Regions from separate parts of the Paenibacillus sp. FSL F4-0097 genome, predicted to be linked through region 1. Evidence: a T-box and tRNA genes for the amino acid it is inferred to sense, from the RefSeq annotation. Region 1 holds a T-box; the other holds one or more tRNA genes.
The links. A T-box is a leader RNA that pairs with one kind of tRNA and senses whether it is charged. The one in region 1 lies ahead of trpS (tryptophan--tRNA ligase), so its partner is inferred to be a tRNA-Trp.

Region 1 (7,244 bases):
GCTCTAGGTGTCTATACAGGGGAAATACCTGAAGTGAAGTAACTGAGAATCTAAATCGAATCGCAACTATCCTCGTTTTGCGTTAAAATAAGAAGTGAAGCTGACCGAGTGCTTATAGCAACCCTAGAGATGGAGGAAGAGAATTCATGAAAGATTTTGAAGTAATGCTGGAGAAATACGCGAACCTAGTTGTAAAAGTAGGAGTAAATGTACAGCCTGGACAAGTCCTTATGGTACATGCACCGATAGAAACCGCAGAACTTACTCGCTTGATTGTAGCGAAAGCCTATGAAGCGGGAGCAAAATATGTAATTGTTGACTGGGACGATGAAGCAACTACACGGATCCGTTATGAAAAAGCCCCAGAGGATTCTTTCGATTACTATCCACAGTGGCAGGCTGAGATGATGGAGAAATTCGCGGAAGAAAATGGTGCCATCTTACATATTAAAGTACCTGATCCGGAACTGTTTAATGGCATTGATTCTTCTAAGGTATCTAGAGCAGTCAAAGCAGCAGCTGTTGCTCGCAAGAACTACTCCAAATATACTCGGAACAGCAAAATCAGCTGGTCTCTGGTCAAAGCGCCAACACGTGCTTGGGCGAACAAGGTTTTTGCCGATCTTCCTGAAGAAGAGCGGGTAGAGGCGATGTGGGAAGCTGTATTCCAGATGAATCGTGTGGGCAGCGATGATCCGGTAGCTGCTTGGAGAGAGCATATTGGTCAGTTGAAAGAAAGTCAGGATAGAATGAACGCTAAACGTTATAAAAGCCTGCATTACCGTGCTCCGGGAACGGATCTGCATGTAGAGCTTCCGGAAGGCCATTTATGGCGCGGGGGTGGCGGTGAGAATGATAAAGGTGTTTATTTTGTTGCTAATATGCCAACGGAAGAGATTTATTCCATGCCCCATCGTACTGGAGTGAATGGCACAGTTAGAAGCACGCTCCCTCTTAATTTGAATGGACGTTTAGTTGAAGGACTTTCATTCACTTTTGAAAAGGGGAAAGTCGTAGCTTATGAAGCTGAATCCGGACGTGAGCATTTAACCTCACTGCTGGCAACGGATGAAGGTGCATCTTATCTAGGAGAAGTAGCCTTAGTGCAGCATGATTCTCCAATCTCTCGCTTGAACCGCATTTTTTACAATACAGGGATTGATGAGAATGCCTCCTGCCATTTCGCGCTAGGAAGTGCTTATCCTGTAAATATTGAAGGCGGCACAAAGCTTACGAACGAAGAGCTTGTGGCTAGAGGAGCTAATGTCAGCTTAACTCATGTCGATTTTATGATCGGTTCAGCAGAGCTGGATATTGACGGAGAGCTGGCGGACGGCACGATTGAACCCGTATTCCGTAAGGGAAATTGGGTGTTGTAAGGAGAAGAAAAAAGCCGGATCTCTTCCAATGAGCTTCCGGCTTTTTTGAGTACCTATAAATATCATTTTTAGATTGAAAAATAGTTAAGACTCATAGCCTCACGTACTTCGGCCATTGTTTCCTGAGCAATGCTGCGGGCATGCTGTGTTCCAGAGATTAAGATTTCCTGCACAAGCTTGGGCTTAGTAGCATAATAGGAACGCCGCTCTCGCATCGGTTCTATAAGCTGATCTAGAGCTGTCGAAATCAACTGTTTGCAAGCAGAACAACCCATGGTACCCCGCTCACAGCTTTCACGAATTTCGGTTACCCCCGCTGAGCGAAAAGCACCATGATAAGCAAAAATAGGACAGATATCTGGATGTCCGGGATCATTTTTATGCACACGCGCAGGATCGGTTGTGGCTTTTCTTATCTTGAAGGTGATTTCTTCCTTAGTGGAGTCCAGCTCGATGGCATTGCCAAGGCTTTTACTCATTTTAGCGTTGCCATCCGTACCCACAAGTCTCGGCGTCTCACTGATCAGCGCTTTGGGTTCCACCAGTATCGGGCTGTACAGCTCGTTGAATCTGCGGACGATTTTGCGGGTTAATTCCAGATGGGGGAGCTGGTCTTCTCCTACAGGAATGATCGTTGCTTTACAAAAAGTTATGTCAGCAGTCTGACTAACTGGATAACCTAGAAAACCGTAATACAATTCATCAAAGCTGGAATTTTTTGATTCGGCTTTAATCGTGGGATTATGCCGTAAAGAATTCACAGTAACAAACATAGAGAACAAGATGGTCAGCTCTGCGATTTCAGGGATCATCGATTGAATAAATATAGTTGTTTTCTCCGGATTTATACCCGCAGATAAATAGTCCAGTGTGATCTCATGCAGATGTTGACCCAGTAGCTGCGGACGATCAAAATGGGTCGTTAGGGCTTGAATATCCGCTAAAAACACAAAAGTTTCATATTGCTCCTGAAGGGCTACTCGGGTCTGCAAGCTGCCGGCGTAATGGCCAAGGTGAAGCTTTCCAGTCACTCGATCTCCAGTTAAGACACGTTCGTTCATCATATAAAAATTCCTCCTGTTATTTAGCATTTGGTTACACTCGAGTCGCCACCACCAGCCATCATCCATGGCCATCACCTCCTTTAAATGACAAAAAAACCTCATCCAATAAGGACGAAGTTGTCGTGGTACCACCTTAAATGATCGTGTCACCTTACGATTCTTGGCTTTCGATCTTCTCTTACCTGTACGGAGAGGTTGAATTAATTCTCGATACAGGTCCCTTGATAACGGCGGGAACCCCGGTTTTCCCTACTGCATCCATTAAGATAGTTCGGAAAAACAACTATAAAGGCCATTCGAGCATACGCTGGTCACCGGTTCGCACCTACCACCGGCTCTCTGAAGACCATGTTCGTCTGTCTACTTACCCTTTGTCATCGTTGTTCATGATATGTGAATTATTGTAATTCTGAACAGGGGTGTTGTCAATGAGTGGAAATCGTATGGTGATTGATGAGGTATCTAGGTTTATATGATCTAGCAAAGTATACCTTAAATGTATATAATCATCAGGAATTTAGTCCAATCTATCATTGCGGATTCACAATATACTACTCTATAACCTTGAAATGGAGTGATGATAAATGGCGACAATAATAAGTTATGGGTCACAGGCAAAAATCCCGTTAGATCCGTTTACTACAGCTATAACGGTTGCAGGGATTCCTGGAGCTGGAGCGGGTCTAGCCACAGCGCAAGTAAATATTAGTCCGGCTAATCCGGCTTCTTTCTCCAGTAGAGTCGAGTTAAATGGTAGTTTTAGTCTTACTGCACTTGCTAATAGCCAATTTCTTGTTATCATCCGACGAGCTGGAGTCGATATTTATAGATCCTTTTATCGTTTTACTACTATTACTGATATTCAATTAAGTGCTCAGTGGGTTGATGGTGCTTATATTGGAGTCCACAACTATGAATTGGTAATTCAGAATGATAGCAACTTGCCTATAAATCTATTTGGACCCATATCATTCACAGCAACTGCTATTGGAGGAGAGGGCGTAATTTAAGTTATGTTCCTATGCGCCATTCAAGGGACGGGTGAATCAAAGCTTTGGACAGTTGAATCGATCTGATTCAGCTGTCCTTTTTTCATGAACGTATAATTGAAGTACAACTCTAGCAGCATAAATATCCAACCATACCCTTGATAGAGCGGTTTATTTATTTAAAATGTTATCCTCTAAAACAGCGTATTTATCGCCGAATTGCTTAATGATATGTTGTTCTCCCCAATTACATAATGCAGTCAAAATATCGCTTAAACTATCACCATATTCACTAAGCTCGTATTCTACTTTTGGTGGAACCTGATTATAAACAATTCGGTTGATGATTCCATCTGCCTCAAGCTCGCGTAGCTGCTGGGTTAACATTTTTTGAGTAATGCCGGGCATCAACTGTTTTAACTCGGAGGTGCGTTTTTTGCCATGAGTTAAATGACATAGAATTACGCATTTCCATTTCCCTCCGATGACCTCTAGTGTGGCTTCAACAGAAATATTGTATTTTTTCTTGACAGTTGTTGTAGATGTTGTTGTCATGATAACCTCCAAGGTATGGGTACTTTTTAGCACCTATGGCACTTTTGAGTGCGTACTATTGATTATGTCCAATTTAACCTATCATAACATTTTTCGTTCAATTTTTATAGAATGCTATAATTTAGAGAGCTTTGGGCAAAAAAAGCAAAACGAAATAAAAACCGTTTCTATACCTCCCCCGTCTTAATCTATGAAAGGTTGAAGAGAGGAGGCTAAGGAAGGACATGACGATGACTAATGCAGAAATGAAAAAAGTAACGATTCTTGATACTCGGAGCGAGACAGATTTTTACGATTCGATATTGGTACATAGAGAACAACTGTACAGTATTGCTTATAGTTACTTGCGGAACCGAAACGATGCGCTGGAAGCGATGCAGGAAATGACTTGCCGGGCCTGGATTAAAAGAAAAACTTTAAAGGACCCCAAAGCATTCAAATCATGGATTATTCGCATTCTAATTTATGTCTGTATAGATGAACAAAGACGAAGAAAACGTTCCACGCCGCTGGTAGATGAAAGAATAGGAGAACAGGTCACACACATTGGCCATCATCGGATGGAAATGCTGTGGGCACTCGAGCAGGTTAAGCCCAAGTATCGCCATGTGCTGCTGCTAAAATACTACAACGATATGACCTTGACTGAGATCGCTAATATTATGAATAAACCCGAGGGGACGGTTAAGACTTGGCAGCATAAGGGGCTGAAGCAGTTGCGAACCATCATAAAGAATCGGGGTGAATGGAACCATGAGTAGTCAAGAGGAGCTTGCCATGTTAAGCGATGCCGAACGTATCCCACAAGAACAAAAAATAGAGAATGCAGCCGCTCAAATCTATGCGATCCAAGCAGGTTTGGAATTAGGCAAGAAACGTGGCAGAAGGTTAATGTTCACAAAAAGCGCGATGTCTGTGCTGGCGGCTGCAGTGATGATAGCGGGCCTGCTGTTCTTCAATCCAACCCAGCTGATGCCACAGCAAGGGACTTCGAGTGCTGAAACGTTCGATTGGGGCGTATTGGAGCCTTTTAAAACATTGGCTGCAGCTGATATTGATGCTCTTACTTTAGAGTCTGCAATCCGGAATGATTATTTACAAATCGTTAATAAGAGTGCTGAATCAAATGGATATAAAATTACTCTGAATGCTGTGCTTGCTGATGAAAATAAAATCATGCTGCTGTATACAGGGACAACAAGTGATGGTCAGGAAGTGTACAGTGTAAATAGTGTGAAGCTGACAGATGCTGAAACTGGACGAGACGTAATGGAGGAGAATGGGAATAGGGGCGGAATGGGAGCACACGCAGAGGGAACCATATATACTTGGCTCGGTAAAACTGTATTCTCACTGGACCGAAATAAACCAAGGCCAACAGACGTAGTGGCGGATTTCCAGATTGCCTCTGTAGACCCGGGAATGTTAAGTAAACCGAAAACAGGAACGGTTTTATCCGACATGCGGTATTCTGATCGTTTAAAAGTGAACTTCTCTATTGATCCTAAGTTTTGGGAGCAGAAGACGGAGACATTAGTTGTAGACCATCCCTTTATTATTGACGGACAGGAAGTAAAACTAGCCGAAGTCGAGCTTTCTCCGTTAAGCATAGCGCTCAAATATACGATAAATGAGGAATTGCAAACGGATTGGATCGTCCGAAATGAACTGTTTCAAAAGCTCCCCTATGAATTAACTGCGCAGGTTGGGAAGCACGACATTAAAATTAATCCGAATTCTGGTAGTGGAGCTGATGATGGATTTATAAGTTACTTCAGCAGTAATGTGTTGGATCACCCGAAGTCTCTACGACTGAAGCTTAATGCGGGGGCAGATCGAGAGAAAGAAGAGTATATTGATATTCTGAAAAAATGAGCGGTATACGATATTAGTGAATATGCGTTGGGAGTTGTAATATAGCAAAAAGGCCGCTGGTTGCGGCCTTTTTGTTATTGTTGGGACATTATACTAACTTTGTGAGTTACCATTAACACCAAACGCATCACTTGTTAATGAGAACAAACTCCTAATGCTCCTATCGGGACTATATGTGCTTAATGCTCCTCACGGGCTACAGGCTCTTAATGTTCCTCAGGCTTCTCACGTTTCACAGGCTTCTCACGTTTCACAGGCTCTTCATGTTCTCAGGCTCCACATGTTTCACAGGCTCTTCATGTTTCACAGGCTTCTCACGTTTCACAGGCTCTTCATGTTCTCAGGCTCCTCACTTTTCTCATGTTCCTCATGTTTCTCACGCGCGTAACACTCCTAACGGACTGTATTGCAACTATTTTGGCTTTTTTGACCATTTTGCTGAGTTTTCGGACTGCATAGCTCTTATTGGTCTAAATCCACACCAAAATTAAGCATATTGGGTTGAATAGCTGCATCTGAGTCCGATAGCACTGCGAAATGCCCGGATTTTTCGAAATAAGGGCTCCTGAGTCCGAACCATCTGGCCTCGTAAATACTGCACTGTAAACTGTAAACTCGCCATCTGACCTCGTAAATACTGCACAGTAAACTGTAAAACACCGTCTGAGCGTCTTAGATATTTCGGCGGAACAAAAGTGGCGTTAGTGCGGAACAAAAGTGGTGCTAATGTGGTGTTAATATGGCGCTAATATGGCGCTAATTTGGTGCAAAGGTGGCGCTAATGTGGCAACTAAGTTAGTAACTTTTCTCGTTGTAGTTATGGGAGTATGTGTTCAGTGATTAGTTAGTCGCATTAGTCGCATTAGTCGAATTAGTTACTGTAACTTGTTTTCAACCATTCCTCGTTTGACCAGGACAATTTGCCAGCCCCTGAACCGTCAACAGCGGTAAGTCTAGATTTTAGACTAACTGGGTCATCTGAAGTGTAGCTATAAGGTAGTGTTGTGAATCCGTTCCATGCAAATGCTTTAACGGCAGCGGGTGCAGGGGAGAGAGGGCTGTTCTTAGATGTACTGTCTCCTCTGAATGTTGCTCCATCTAGTGAATAGATCGTATCTAAAGCTGCGATTGCACCCGTATATTTGCTATTACTCGCATCCGCTTGATTGTTGCGAAGTGGATTCACTACATCAATGATTACAGAACTTTCAAGTAATACAGCTCCTCCTTCTGTCGAGATTGCTCCGTTACTTGTAACCCCGAAATGATACCCCTTGCTTGAGATCGCTTTTTCCATAGCGGAGGTTAGACGTTTTTTAGCCAATCTGGTATCTTCGTTGTCCATTACAATGTTATAGGCATGCGCATTACCACTACGAAGG
Region 2 (7,244 bases), 3.1 Mb from region 1:
CGATGTGCTCCTCGTCCTGTCGATGAATCCCCAGCATATAAAGACCTAATTCTTCCTCACTAACCTTAGATGGCTCCTCGAAAAAGGCAACAATCTTACCCTCGTACATTACTAACAGACTATCGCTGATCTCCAAGATCTCATTCAAATCTGCCGACACTAGCAAAATCGCGCAATCGTCTGAACGTAATTCCAACAACTTTTGATGTATGAACTGGGCTGCGCCTATATCCACACCCCGTGTCGGCTGTTCTGCAATAAGCAGCTGCGGTTCAGTCGAACACTCTCTAGCTACGACTACCTTCTGCATGTTACCACCTGACAACATTCCTATGGGCTGAGAAGGTCCTGAACAGCGGACTTTAAATTCCTCTACAAGGGATACTGCTAGCTTGGCAATTCGTGAGCCATTCAAAAAAAGACCTTTATTCATTGCTTTTGTACGATACTGAGTAGATAGCAGATTATCAGCTATACTTGCCTCACTAGCGATCCCTTGCCGCATCCGATCCTCCGGTATATAGGAAACGCCTAGCTTACGAATATCCAAAATATCCGATTCACGGATATCCTTTCCCTTCACTAGTACAGAGCCCTGACTTGAGACACCTTTCAAGCTACCTGTAAGAGCTTCAATGAGCTGTGTCTGCCCGTTGCCTTCTACACCAGCAATCCCAACGATCTGCCCACCACGTACCGCAAAATTGATATCCGACAATAATGCTTTGCCATCTGCATCATTCACACTGAGTCCCTGCACCGTTAGTACTGGCTCACTAACAGCCAGAATCTCTTTGTCATATTTCAGCACGACGTCTCTGCCGACCATTAGTCGCGAGATTTCCTGTTCTGTCACATCCTGTGTTTGAAAAACACCTTCACTACGGCCGCTGCGCATAATCGTAATTCTGTCGCAAATCGCTTTGACTTCCTTTAATTTGTGCGAAATAAAAACTATCGTATGACCCTGTTCCCTTAATTGCTTAAGCTCGCGGAACAATTCCTCTGTTTCCTGTGGAGTCAACACCGCAGTCGGCTCATCAAGCACCAGAATTTTCGCACCACGCAGCAGCGCCTTAAGAATCTCAACCTTTTGCTTCATCCCAACTGTAAGATCCTCTACTTTTGCTTTAGGATCCACGGCCAGATTGTATTTCCTTGCGGTCTCTTCCGTCATGCGCACAGCCTCGGCATAATTAATGCCAACTCCTCTGCGCGGCTCCATACCCAGCACCATATTCTCTGCCACCGTAAAAGAAGGTACCAACATGAAATGCTGATGGACCATGCCGATGCCTCTATCAATGGCGTCCTGAGCGGATTGCAGCTTTACTTTTTCACCCTTGATATAGATCTCGCCTTCACTTGGCTCTTCCATGCCGAACATAATCTTCATTAAAGTCGATTTACCAGCACCGTTCTCACCTGCAATCGCATGTATTTCTCCCTCACGTAAAGAAAAATGCACGTCTTTATTTGCAACGACGCCATTGGGATATACCTTGGTAATTCCCCGCATTTCCAGCAGAGCTTTGTACATAGGTCTCAACGCCTTTCAACTTGGAGGTCTGCAAAAATATACAGCTGGAATTCCCCTGACTAGAAGAATCTCCAACTGTAGGTTTAACTCTATAGAGCTGATCTTAAGATTTAAAGCTTAAGGCTTAACTGCGTTACGAATAGCTTCTACCTCTGCGGTTTCCATCCCCATCGCATTATCCACTTTAATTTCTTTATTGATCAGCTTTTGCTTCACTTCTTCAACCTTGGCCTGAAGATCAGCCGGGAATACATTTTTATAAATATCATTCTCAGCAATACCTACACCATCATCTACAAAGCTCAACACATCACGTTTGCCCATTTCTAGCGTTCCCTCTTGCAATCTCTTCACTGCACCTAGAATAGCCGTATCAATCTTTTTAATAGATGAAGTAACGATTAGATTTGCTTTTTCACTATCCGTATCGTTAATCAACATTGCCTGATCGGAGTCTACACCGATTGCATATTTTTTCTTTTCTTTAGCTGCGTCAAAGATCCCAAGACCTGTACCCCCAGCCACGTTAAAAATAACATCCACGCCGGAGTTATATTGAATTAGAGACAGCTCCTTACCTTTTGCCGGGTTAACAAAATCACCAGCGTACGACACAGCCACTTTTACATCAGGATCAACATACTGAGCACCTTGAATGTAACCGACCAAGAAAGCATTAATCCCCGGAATATCCATACCGCCCACAAACCCAATCACATTCTCAGGGGTAGCATTCGGCATATCCGATTGTGTAGCTAATGCTGCTACGGCACCTGCCAAGAAAGATACTTCATTTGTCGCATAAGACATGTTGTACATGTTATCTGGTGCTTCATCGATGTCGGTATCATAATTAATGAATTTTTTGTCTGGATACAATTCTGCCGTTGCATTAAACATCTCAGTAATTTCAGAACCGCCAGAAATAATTACATCCCAATCCTCGGAAGCGATATCGTTAAATGTTGGCTCCCATTTCGTTTTATCAACGCCCATTTCAACAACCTTTGTTACTGCACCTAGTTCATCCTTAACCTTTTGCAAGCCGTTATTAGCGGAATCAAAAAATGATTTATCCCCAAGTGTCCCCGGAATCAGCAATACAACCTTGAGTTTATCCCCTGAACCTGTTTCTCCACCCTCAGCAGCGTTTGATCCAGTATTCGCAGAAGAACCGTTATTGGACGTGTTATTCCCACATGCTGTGACCAGAACCATCACCATTAATAACAACAAAGAAAGAACTTTTTTATTCATTACTCTATTCCACCCCTAATTTTAGTTGGTTAGTAATCCGGCAGAATCCCCATCTTCACCCATTGTATAATTCACGGTTCAAATGGAAATTCTCTTTTTTCCAAATAAAGTATCATTAAAAGTAATAAATTTAACGTTTAGGCTCAAAAATAGCAATAAAAATACCATTATTATTAATAATCCGCTTTATTTCCGAACGAGATGGCCAGTCAGGTTGCGAACTTTCGGATTTATTGATACGATCATAACAAATATTATTAAAAATAATTATATGATTTCGGTCATAGTTTTGTACGATTCGGCTAAAACATAAGTATTGGAGGATCATCATGGATCGTGTTCTATATATTGTAAGTGCCACACATGAGCTAAATACTTATATCCCTCCACACCAGCATGAATGCTACGAACTGGTCTATTATTTACAGGGGGTAGGGACAACCAATGTTGGCCCACGAAGTTACCATTTTCGCTCCTCTTCTTTCGCGCTTGTGCCACCCAATCATAAACATGACGAGCACCACCGTGAGGATGCAAATGTATTATTTGTAGGCTTCCACTCGGAACACCCTAATATGAGTAATCTGCTCGGCGTATATGAAGATGATAAAGATCAGACCGTTCTTCAAATCCTGCTGCGAATGAAAGCAGAGTTTACACGCAAGCAAGACGGATTCTCTGAGCTTCTAAACCTACAAATGAGCGAGATTACCGTCCATCTTATGAGGCTTCTTAGTGCCTCTGGATATCAATCCCCATCAGAAGATCGAGTACAATATGTCCTTAATTATATGAATGAGCATTATCGCCATAAATTGTCCGTCGAAACACTATCAGAAATGTCCGGATATAGCTACGATCGTTTTCGCCATCTATTTAAAGAACGTTTCGGGTCTTCACCCCTGCGGTATTTGCTGTTAAAACGCCTGGATTATGCAAAATCTCTATTACGTCATACTCAGATGCAAATCTCTGAAGTATCTGCTGCTGCAGGTTTTGTGAACGATGCCCAATTCTGCAATATGTTTAAACGAGAAATAGGTCATACCCCGCGAGCATTCCGCATTAATAATCAATCAGGTTAATCACTAATCAGATTAAAAAAAGCCGTTGAAATAGAGAAACTCCTCTATTCAACGGCTTAATCCTGTAAAACTAAGAACATAAAGAAAAAAGGTTAGTAAGATTGCTTATAAAAGCATTCTTACTAACCTTTTTAAGATACCGGCGAGAGGACTCGAACCTCCACGGTTTCCCACTCGATTTTGAGTCGAGCGCGTCTGCCATTCCGCCACGCCGGCACATATGAACTAAATGGAGGCGCCACCCAGATTTGAACTGGGGATAAAGCTTTTGCAGAGCTTTGCCTTACCACTTGGCTATGGCGCCATGTAAATTTTGGAGCGGACGACGGGAATCGAACCCGCGACCCTCGCCTTGGCAAGGCGATGCTCTACCGCTGAGCCACGTCCGCATAAAATGGCTGGGGATATAGGATTCGAACCTATGAGTGACGGAGTCAAAGTCCGTTGCCTTACCGCTTGGCTAATCCCCAATAACATTTTAAAGTAAAATGGGGCGACTGATGGGTCTCGAACCCACGAATGCCGGAACCACAATCCGGTGCGTTAACCCCTTCGCCACAGTCGCCATATTAAGTTGATATTGTTGCCATTATTCATTTTAAAGAAAATGGGGCGGCCGATGGGTCTCGAACCCACGAATGCCGGAACCACAATCCGGTGCGTTAACCCCTTCGCCACGGCCGCCATATTAAACTTTAGAAAGAACTTGGCAGGGGCAGCAGGAATTGAACCCACACCAACGGTTTTGGAGACCGTTGTTCTACCTTTAAACTATGCCCCTAAAAACTGGTGGAGGATGATGGATTCGAACCACCGAACACTTACGTGAGCAGATTTACAGTCTGATGCGTTTGGCCACTTCGCTAATCCTCCAAGGATGGTGCCGGCGAGAGGACTTGAACCCCCAACCTACTGATTACAAGTCAGTTGCTCTACCAATTGAGCTACACCGGCATGGCACTCATTCTTTTGTGATGATAAATGGTGGCTCGGGACGGAATCGAACCGCCGACACGAGGATTTTCAGTCCTCTGCTCTACCGACTGAGCTACCGAGCCATGATGAAAATGGCGGAACCGACGGGATTCGAACCCGCGATCTCCTGCGTGACAGGCAGGCATGTTAGGCCAACTACACCACGGTTCCAAAAGATATAATTGCTTAAGTTAATTGGTTGCGGGGGCAGGATTTGAACCTGCGGCCTTCGGGTTATGAGCCCGACGAGCTACCGGGCTGCTCCACCCCGCGTCAGTAAAAATATGTTATGGTGGAGGCTGAGGGGATCGAACCCCCGACCCTCTGCTTGTAAGGCAGATGCTCTCCCAGCTGAGCTAAGCCTCCATAAACAACAATTGTTATTGTACCAAAGTCCACTAGGATAAATCAAGTGAAAATTTGGTGACCCGTATGGGATTCGAACCCATGTTACCTCCGTGAAAGGGAGGTGTCTTAACCCCTTGACCAACGGGCCATACTAATTAAAAATTTGTGGCGGAGAGAGAGGGATTCGAACCCTCGAGACGCTTGTGGCGCCTACACGATTTCCAATCGTGCTCCTTCGGCCAAACTCGGACACCTCTCCATATGGCTCCCCGAACAGGACTCGAACCTGTGACAACTCGATTAACAGTCGAGTGCTCTACCAACTGAGCTATCAGGGAATATTCATACCAGGCTTAATCGCCTGAAAACTGAATCCGAAACGAATCTGCATTCTAAGTATAGGATAAGCCCTCGACCGATTAGTATTGGTCAGCTCCATGCATTACTGCACTTCCACCTCCAACCTATCTACCTCGTCGTCTTCAAGGGGTCTTACTAATTGGGAAATCTCATCTTGAGGGGGGCTTCACGCTTAGATGCTTTCAGCGCTTATCCCGTCCGTACGTAGCTACCCAGCCATGCTCCTGGCGGAACAACTGGTGCACCAGCGGTACGTCCATCCCGGTCCTCTCGTACTAAGGACAGCTCCTCTCAAATTTCCTGCGCCCACGACAGATAGGGACCGAACTGTCTCACGACGTTCTGAACCCAGCTCGCGTACCGCTTTAATGGGCGAACAGCCCAACCCTTGGGACCTACTTCAGCCCCAGGATGCGATGAGCCGACATCGAGGTGCCAAACCTCCCCGTCGATGTGGACTCTTGGGGGAGATAAGCCTGTTATCCCCAGGGTAGCTTTTATCCGTTGAGCGATGGCCCTTCCATGCGGTACCACCGGATCACTAAGTCCGACTTTCGTCCCTGCTCGACTTGTAGGTCTCGCAGTCAAGCTCCCTTATGCCTTTGCACTCTGCGAATGATTTCCAACCATTCTGAGGGAACCTTGGAACGCCTCCGTTACTCTTTAGGAGGCGACCGCCCCAGTCAAACTGCCCACCTGACACGGTCCCCGTACCCGATTAGGGCACTAGGTTAGAACCTAGATACGATCAGGGTGGTATCCCAACGGCGCCTCCACCGAAGCTTGCGCTCCGATTTCTACGGCTCCCACCTATCCTGTACAGATCGTACCCAAATTCAATATCAAGCTGCAGTAAAGCTCCATGGGGTCTTTCCGTCTTGTCGCGGGTAACCTGCATCTTCACAGGTATTAAAATTTCACCGGATCTCTCGTTGAGACAGCGCCCAAGTCGTTACGCCATTCGTGCGGGTCAGAATTTACCTGACAAGGAATTTCGCTACCTTAGGACCGTTATAGTTACGGCCGCCGTTTACTGGGGCTTCGGTTCATAGCTTCGGGTTACCCCTAACCACTCCCCTTAACCTTCCAGCACCGGGCAGGCGTCAGCCCGTATACTTCGCCTTGCGGCTTCGCACAGACCTGTGTTTTTGCTAAACAGTCGCTTGGGCCTTTTCACTGCGGCCCCCTCGTGCTATTCACACTACCGGGGCACCCCTTCTCCCGAAGTTACGGGGTCATTTTGCCGAGTTCCTTAACGAGAGTTCTTCCGCGCGCCTTAGAATTCTCTTCTCGCCTACCTGTGTCGGTTTGCGGTACGGGCACCTTCTCCTGGCTAGAGGCTTTTCTTGGCAGTGTGAGATCATGACCTTCGCTACTATAATTTTCGCTCCCCATCACAGCCCAGCCTTAATGATGTGCGGATTTGCCTACACATCAGCCTCACTGCTTAGACGGACATCCATCAGTCCGCGTCACTACCCTCCTGCGTCACCCCATCGCTCATAGCGGATTACGGTGGTACAGTAATTTCAAACTGTTGTCCTTCGACTACGCCTTTCGGCCTCGCCTTAGGTCCCGACTTACCCTGAGCGGACGAGCCTTCCTCAGGAAACCTTGGGCTTTCGGCGGATCAGATTCTCACTGATCTTTTCGTTACTCATACCGGCATTCTCACTTGT

Region 2: it has a tRNA-Trp gene. The T-box ahead of trpS (tryptophan--tRNA ligase) is inferred to sense a tRNA for this amino acid. The anticodon was not compared.

Annotation. Positions count from the first base shown of each region.
Region 1 is NZ_CP151965.1:2,961,353-2,968,596, forward strand. Features, by position in the region: gene MHH86_RS13250 (hypothetical protein) at 1-42, shown strand, start outside; gene MHH86_RS13255 (aminopeptidase) at 147-1,379, shown strand; gene trpS (tryptophan--tRNA ligase) at 1,448-2,443, opposite strand; T-box leader at 2,548-2,830, opposite strand; gene MHH86_RS13265 (hypothetical protein) at 3,028-3,453, shown strand; gene MHH86_RS13270 (winged helix-turn-helix transcriptional regulator) at 3,604-3,987, opposite strand; gene MHH86_RS13275 (sigma-70 family RNA polymerase sigma factor) at 4,212-4,748, shown strand; gene MHH86_RS13280 (DUF4179 domain-containing protein) at 4,741-5,862, shown strand; gene MHH86_RS13285 (pectate lyase) at 6,734-7,244, opposite strand, start outside.
Region 2 is NZ_CP151965.1:6,025,170-6,032,413, forward strand. Features, by position in the region: gene MHH86_RS26990 (ABC transporter ATP-binding protein) at 1-1,540, opposite strand, end outside; gene MHH86_RS26995 (BMP family ABC transporter substrate-binding protein) at 1,658-2,797, opposite strand; gene MHH86_RS27000 (AraC family transcriptional regulator) at 3,127-3,882, shown strand; tRNA gene MHH86_RS27005 (tRNA-Leu) at 4,020-4,098, opposite strand; tRNA gene MHH86_RS27010 (tRNA-Cys) at 4,113-4,186, opposite strand; tRNA gene MHH86_RS27015 (tRNA-Gly) at 4,197-4,271, opposite strand; tRNA gene MHH86_RS27020 (tRNA-Gln) at 4,278-4,352, opposite strand; tRNA gene MHH86_RS27025 (tRNA-His) at 4,372-4,447, opposite strand; tRNA gene MHH86_RS27030 (tRNA-His) at 4,491-4,566, opposite strand; tRNA gene MHH86_RS27035 (tRNA-Trp) at 4,590-4,663, opposite strand; tRNA gene MHH86_RS27040 (tRNA-Tyr) at 4,670-4,755, opposite strand; tRNA gene MHH86_RS27045 (tRNA-Thr) at 4,761-4,836, opposite strand; tRNA gene MHH86_RS27050 (tRNA-Phe) at 4,865-4,940, opposite strand; tRNA gene MHH86_RS27055 (tRNA-Asp) at 4,951-5,028, opposite strand; tRNA gene MHH86_RS27060 (tRNA-Met) at 5,054-5,130, opposite strand; tRNA gene MHH86_RS27065 (tRNA-Val) at 5,148-5,223, opposite strand; tRNA gene MHH86_RS27070 (tRNA-Glu) at 5,279-5,353, opposite strand; tRNA gene MHH86_RS27075 (tRNA-Ser) at 5,372-5,464, opposite strand; tRNA gene MHH86_RS27080 (tRNA-Asn) at 5,468-5,543, opposite strand; rRNA gene MHH86_RS27085 (23S ribosomal RNA) at 5,605-7,244, opposite strand, start outside.